Regions from separate parts of the Arthrobacter sp. SLBN-83 genome, predicted to be linked through region 2. Evidence: predicted binding sites of a transcription regulator. Region 2 holds the regulator's gene; the other holds the start of a gene.
The links. Region 2 encodes HrcA, which represses chaperone genes, less so after heat shock. Its sites were predicted from a motif close to TTNGCACTCGNNNNNNNCGAGTGCNAA; they were not measured.
Positions count from the first base shown of each region.

Region 1: FBY30_RS12645 (FmdB family zinc ribbon protein) is a predicted target of HrcA. The motif match lies at 1,701-1,727, and genes of this name have one in related genera.

Region 1 is NZ_VFMX01000001.1:2,716,716-2,720,113, reverse strand. Features, by position in the region: gene FBY30_RS12660 (GNAT family N-acetyltransferase) at 1-37, opposite strand, end outside; gene galU (UTP--glucose-1-phosphate uridylyltransferase GalU) at 42-947, opposite strand; gene FBY30_RS12650 (5-formyltetrahydrofolate cyclo-ligase) at 1,051-1,671, shown strand; gene FBY30_RS12645 (FmdB family zinc ribbon protein) at 1,783-2,055, shown strand; gene FBY30_RS12640 (RcpC/CpaB family pilus assembly protein) at 2,172-2,897, shown strand; gene FBY30_RS12635 (DUF4011 domain-containing protein) at 3,020-3,398, opposite strand, start outside.
Region 2 is NZ_VFMX01000001.1:3,625,342-3,628,739, forward strand. Features, by position in the region: gene FBY30_RS16995 (DUF4870 domain-containing protein) at 1-278, opposite strand, end outside; gene FBY30_RS17000 (DUF3097 domain-containing protein) at 355-1,203, opposite strand; gene hrcA (heat-inducible transcriptional repressor HrcA) at 1,378-2,391, shown strand; gene dnaJ (molecular chaperone DnaJ) at 2,480-3,398, shown strand, end outside.

The DNA.
Region 1 (3,398 bases), 910 kb from region 2:
ATTCAAGGGTGACCGGCCAAATGGGACCTGTGCGCATGGGGTTACCGGGAAAGGCCGGCGGCGAAGCCGGGCAGCCATTCCCGCAGGCCCGGACCCAGGTCTTCGCTGTCGACGGCCAGCTGGACGCAGGCCTTGAGGTAGCTCAGTTTGTCTCCGGTGTCGTAGCGGCGGCCGCGGAATACCACTCCGTAGACGCCGTGCCCCTCGGCATCACCTGAAGCGAGTTCCTGGAGGGCATCCGTCAGCTGGATTTCACCGCCCCGTCCCGGTTTGGTGTGCTCGAGGACTTCGAACACTGCCGGGTGCAGGACGTAGCGCCCGATCAGCGCAAGGTTGGACGGGGCTTCCTCCGGTGTGGGCTTCTCCACCAGCCGGTTGACGCGGACATAGTCTTCGCCGTCAATCTCTTGAATGTCGGCGCAGCCGTAGGCACTGATCTGCGAGGGTTCCACCTCTATAAGGGCGACGACGGACCCTCCCGTCTTCGCCTGAACCTCGATCATGGTGCTGAGCAGTTCGTCGCGGGCATCTATCAGGTCATCCCCCAGAAGGACGGCGAAGGCTTCATTGCCCACGTGCTGCTTTGCCCGGAGTACCGCATGACCAAGCCCGTGGGGGTCGCCCTGCCGGACGTAGTGGATGTCGCCCAGTTGGCTGGCCGCCTGGATGGATGCAAGCTTTTCTGTGTCTCCCTTGTCCTCCAGCGTCGATTCAAGGGAGGGCACCCTGTCGAAGTGGTCTTCCAGGGCGCGTTTGTTGCGGCCGGTAATCATCAGAACGTCGTTGAGGCCTACATGGACGGCTTCCTCCACCACATACTGGATGGCAGGCTTATCCACGACGGGAAGCATTTCCTTAGGCATCGCCTTGGTGGCGGGCAGGAACCTGGTGCCAAGGCCCGCGGCGGGAATGACAGCTTTGCGGACTCTGGGGTTACTGGTGTTCACCGGACTAATCTAACGTCAGCGTCAAGCATTTCAGTAACCATCGGCGCGGCAGGCTGGCATCCGGCCAGAAGCCGTGGAGTACCGGCAACGCAGGAAGGACACCATGCTGCAGGAGACGAACGCGGTCAAGGACGATATCCGGGCCGCCCACCGGCGCCGGCGCGCCGGGCTGACCCCGGCGCAACTGGAAGCGGCGGGCAGCGCCCTGGCTGTGCACGGCGATGCCTGGGCCGGGACAGTTACCGGCGGCCAGCCCGGCATTGCGTGCGTGTACCTGGGGGTGGGCCAGGAACCGCCCACCCTGCCGCTCATTAGTGCCCTGCACAGCAGCGGGCACAAGGTGCTGCTTCCGGTGTGCGAACCCGGCAGGGAGTTGAGCTGGGTGTTTTGGACGCCCGAAACAGGCTTTGAACGCAGTAGGTATGCGCCAATCCTTGAGCCCGCCGGACCCCGGCACGGGCCTGAAACGGCAGGCGAAGCGGCAGTCCTTTTCATCCCGGCCACCGCGGTGGACCGTGCCGGCAACAGGATCGGCCAGGGCGGCGGGTACTACGACAAGTTCCTGGGGCATCTTGCCACGGCCGGGAAGGAAATTCCGCTGGCCGCTGTTATCTACGACGATGAATTGCTGCCTGCGGGGCGGATTCCTGCGGAGGAGTTCGACCGGCCGGTGCCGGCGGTCCTTGCGCCGTCCGGGTACCAGCCGCTCAATGGCGGCGCCTGACCCCGGGCCAACCGGGGGCAGTGATAGAATTAGCACTCAGGCCCTGCGACTGCTAATGGTTTACCAGGTGGCAGCACGGGACCTCTCGTTTGCCCAAGAGGAGGAGCACCAGTGCCAACATATGCTTACGCCTGCAAGGATTGCGGCCACGCCTTCGACATTGTCCAGTCGTTCTCGGACAGCAGCCTGACGTCCTGCCCTGAGTGCCAGGGTACGTTGCGCAAGAAGTTCAACAGCGTGGGTGTCGTCTTCAAGGGCTCCGGTTTCTACCGCACCGACTCGCGGGATTCCAAGGGCAGCTCGGTTTCCCCCGCGCCTGCCGCGACCCCCGCTGCGCCCGCTGCTGCCCCCGCCGCTTCGGCGCCGGCTGCAGCAGCCAGCTAGGCAGGCAGAAGTCTTAAGTACGACGCCGGGCGGCGCGTTCCAGCGCCGGCCGCCTTTTGTCCACATAGCGTTCGTTCCGGCTGCCCCGCCGCGTTTACCGCAACTAGCGTGGGCGCATGTCCAGACTTCCCAGCCGCCGCGACCGCTACCGGCCTCCCGCCAGCCCCCGAAACGCTTCACGCCGCGGTAAAGACCGCTCCACGAAGGCACGGCTAGCCGGATGGCTGAACCGCAACCGCAGGCTCGTGGCAGCGTTGTTGTTATGCGCCGCTGCAGCCCTTGCGGTGCAGCAGCTCACTCCTCCCCCGCTCGCCACTGTTACGGCTTTGGCCGCAGCCCGGGATCTCCCCGCGGGGACCGCCGTGACGGCCGCCGATCTGGCACACCTCCAGGTACCGCCGGGAATGGTGGCTGACGGATTTTTGCAGGATGACGCCGCCGCAGCGGGCAAGCAACTGGCCGCACCGCTGCGCAAGGGCCAACTCCTCACGGACGCTCAACTGCTCGGCCCAGGGCTGCTGGCAGGCACGCCGCCCGGTTCAGCGGCAGTTCCCCTCCGCATGGCGGACGCCGCATCCATCCAGCTGGTCTCCCCCGGCCAGCTGGTCAACGTGGTGCTGACATCGGCCAATGGGTTTGACCAGCAGGGCCCCTCCCAGGTCCTGGCATCTGCCGTCCCCGTCCTCTGGACTTCGAACAACGGTGGCCAGAGCGGGCAATGGCTGGGCACCACCGAGACCGATGGGCTGATCGTGGTGGCGGCAAACGCGGAACAATCGTCCCGCTTGGCCGGAGCCTCAACCCAAGGCCGGCTGTTCTTCGTCCTGGTCGGCCCGCCGTGACGTCAGCCGCCCCGGGCCGAGTCGGAACGCCAGATAGACGAACCCTAAATCGGGTCCACCCGGACGGGTATTCAATCCCGTACGCCGGGCCCACCCGGACGCCGCGCTCCGCCCCAGTGCGGTCAGCCCCAGTGCGGTGGCTTCTGTTCCTTCAGCCAGGTGTCGTGGTCATCCTCCCGGTCACCCCAGCTGCGGGCATCGTCCTCGGCAGCCTTGCTCGGAAGGATTTCCTCGCTGCCGCCCTGTGCTGCGCGGGCCGCAGGGGCGGCCGGGGCGGATGCTGCAGCGTCCCCGGACACGGCAGGCCCAGCACCTGGTTCGGTCTCTTGCTTCTTGTTCTGGTCGTGGTGCATATCTTCCTCGGGCCCGGCTTTCCCGGACCTGTCTTCCCTACTCAGGTTTTCGTCGCTCACGGGGCCGGCCTCCCCCGCTTCCGGGTTACCGGCGCGCCTGCCCTGGCCGTGCTGCCCCGAACCGGCGCCGGAGCGGTCGCCGCCGGAC
Region 2 (3,398 bases):
TACGGAATGAAGACCAGGATGTTGGCCAACACCGCGGCGATGGTGGGCGGCAGGCTGAAGTTCAGCGCTTCCTTGGACTCCTGGGCGGTAAACGGCCCGCGGTCGCGGAAGATCAGGTAGATCAGCAGCGAGGGGATGCACCCCAGGATCCCGCCGAAGTGCGCCAGCGTGGCCCATTGGCGGTCTTCGCTGGCCGTAAGCGGCAGGGCGTTGGCGGGTACGCCATGGTACTCGGAACGGCCCTGGCCGTCCCTGTGATCACGTGCGTTTTCTGCCACAGTCTGTGTCCTTCTGAGGTGCAAGTTGGTGCTGACTACTACCAAGAATACTGGCTTTGTGGCCGTTGCCCGCCCGTCAGGGCACGGTGAGGAAATCGATGACTTCCTCAACCCGGCCCAGCAGGGACGCTTCGAGGTCCGCGTACGTGCGTACGGCGCCCAGCAGCTTCTGCCATCCGAGGCCGATGTCTTCCTTTGTGGCGTGGGGCCAGCCGAAGGCTTTGAGGATCCCGGTCTTCCAGTCCTGCCCGCGGGGGATAGCGGGCCATTTTTCGATGCCCAGGACTGCAGGGCGGATCGCCTGCCAGACGTCCACGTAGGGGTGCCCGACGATCAGGACGTTTCCGGCCGCGCCCGGGGACGCCATGACGGCGTCGGCGATCCGGGATTCCTTTGAATCGGGAACCAGGTGGTCCACCAGCACGCCGAGGCGGCGGCCCGGGCCGGGCCTGAACTCTGCGACGGCAGCGGCCAGGTCGTCGATGCCGTGGAGGGGCTCGACGACGATGCCTTCCACGCGCAGGTCGTCTCCCCAGACTTTTTCCACCAGTTCGGCGTCGTGCTTGCCTTCCACCCAGATCCGGCTTGCCTTGGCAACCTGGGCGCGCTGGCCCGAGACGCGCACCGAACCGGAGGCGGTCCTGCCGGCGGGAAGACCGACGGCGGCTTTGGGCGCCGGCGGCATCAATCGGATGGGCTGGCCCTCAAGGAGGAAACCGAACCCAAGCTTGAAGGACCGGGACTTTCCGCGGCGGTCCTCCAGTGCCACGACGTGCATTCCGCCGGACTTCTCCACACGGGTCACGGCGCCCACCCAGCCGGACTGTACTTCCTCAAGCACCATGCCGCGCTCCACGGCGACCTCGGGCAGCTCCGCCCGTGTGGGAGCGGAAATGCCCCGGGGGCCCCAGTTCTGGTAATCCATGGAATCGATCCGCCTAGCGCTAGCTCCTCAGCCCGGGAGTTTCGCCCGGAGCGGTACCAATGCTAACAACGGGCCGAGGCATAATAGACTGTTAGCACTTAGGCATGTCGAGTGCTAACCCCTGGGTGGCACCGGGCGGGGCGGGCGGCCCCGGACCATGGATGGAGGTGGAGAGTGAGCGAGCCACGCAAACTGGAAGTACTGCGGGCCATCGTGGAGGATTACGTCCACTCCCGCGAACCGGTTGGGTCGAAGGCCCTGGTGGAGCGGCACCATCTTGGTGTTTCCAGCGCCACCATCCGCAATGACATGGCCGCCCTGGAGGACGAGGGGCTGATTACCGCCCCCCATACCAGCGCCGGCCGGATTCCCACCGACAAGGGCTACCGGCTCTTTGTCGACCAGATCTCGGCAGTCAAGCCCCTTTCGGCGGCAGAACGCCGTGCCATCCAGACCCTCCTGGAAGGCGCGGACGACCTCGACGACGTACTGGACCGCACGGTCCGGCTGCTGTCGCAACTGACCAACCAGGTGGCCGTGGTCCAGTACCCGCACCTGAGCAGGGCACTTGTCCGCCACATCGAATTCGTGCTGCTGGCACCGCGGAAGGTCCTCGTGGTCCTCATCGCCAACAGCGGCAAGGTGGAGCAGCGCGTCCTGGACGTCGGCCAGGACCTTGGCGACGACGCGCTGGCCGAGTTGCGCACCCGTTTCCTGGCTGCCCTGGGGGGAACCCGGCTGAGCCACCTCGCCCAGGCCCTTCCCGCCGTCGTGGCTGCAACACCCCACGCGCAGCGCCAGGCGGCACACGCGCTGGCACTCGGCCTGGAGGCGCTGGCCCAGAGCAGCCGGGAAGACCGCATGGTCATGGCCGGCACCGCCAACCTCGCCAGGTCCAATGTGGACTTTCCCCTCAGCATCGGCCCTGTGCTGGAGGCGCTCGAGGAACAGGTGGTGATGCTGCGGCTGTTGAGCGAGATGGCCCAGGACCACCGGGGCGTGGCCGTCAGCATCGGAAGGGAGAACCCCTATGACGGCCTTGCCGAGGCCTCCGTGGTAGCCACCGGCTACGGTCCGGACAGCGCAGCCAAGGTAGGAATCCTCGGTCCTACCCGAATGGACTATCCCACCACCATGGCCGCCGTCAGGGCGGTAGCCCGTTACCTTTCCAGGATTTTGGGGCCCTGACTCTTGGCCGCCGGAGCTTGCTCCGACTGTGGAACGAGAGCCCTGGCCGACCAACTGAACGCAGTACTACAAGGAAGAGACACGAATTTTGAGCAGCCACTATGACGTCCTTGGAGTCTCACCCGAAGCTACAGGGGAAGAGATCAAAAAGGCCTACCGCAAGCTGGCCCGCACCCTCCACCCGGACGTTAACCCAGGTGCCGACGCTGCAGAACGCTTCAAGGCGGTAACGCACGCCTACGAGGTCCTTTCCGATCCCCAGAAGCGCAGGATCTACGACACCACCGGCAATGAAAACGGTACGGACAACGGCTTCGGCGGTGCCGGCTATGCAGGCCAGGGATTCGCGTTCCAGGACATCTTCGACACCTTCTTTGGCGCCGGCGGCACTTCGGGCCCGGCGTCGCGTGTCCGCCGCGGCCAGGACGCACTCATCAGTGTCCGGATCGACCTCCGTGACGCCGTGTTCGGAGTCAACAAGAAGCTCGAGGTGGACACCGCCGTGGTCTGCCCCACCTGTGACGGATCATGCTGCCGCCCCGGGACCCAGCCGGAACGGTGCGACATCTGCGGCGGCAGCGGCCAGGTCCAGCGGGCGGTCCGCTCCATCCTCGGCCAGGTCATGACGGCAGCCCCCTGCGGCACCTGCGAGGGCTTCGGCACGGTCATCAAGGATCCCTGCAACGAATGCAGTGGCCAGGGGCGCATCCGCAGCCGCCGGTCGCTGACCATCAAGGTTCCCGCCGGCGTCGCCACTGGTACCCGCATCCAGCTCTCCGGCCAGGGCGAGGCAGGCCCTGCAGGGGGGCCGGCGGGTGACCTGTACGTGGAGATCCGCGTCAACAACGACCCCACGTACGTGCGCGAAAGCGATGATCTGCACGCCACCCTGCACATCCCCATGACCGCGGCGGCCCTGGGCACGGACGTCAGCCTGGAAACCTTCGACGGTACCCAGGAGATCGACGTGAAGCCGGGAACCCAGTCCGGCGAAATCATCACCCTGC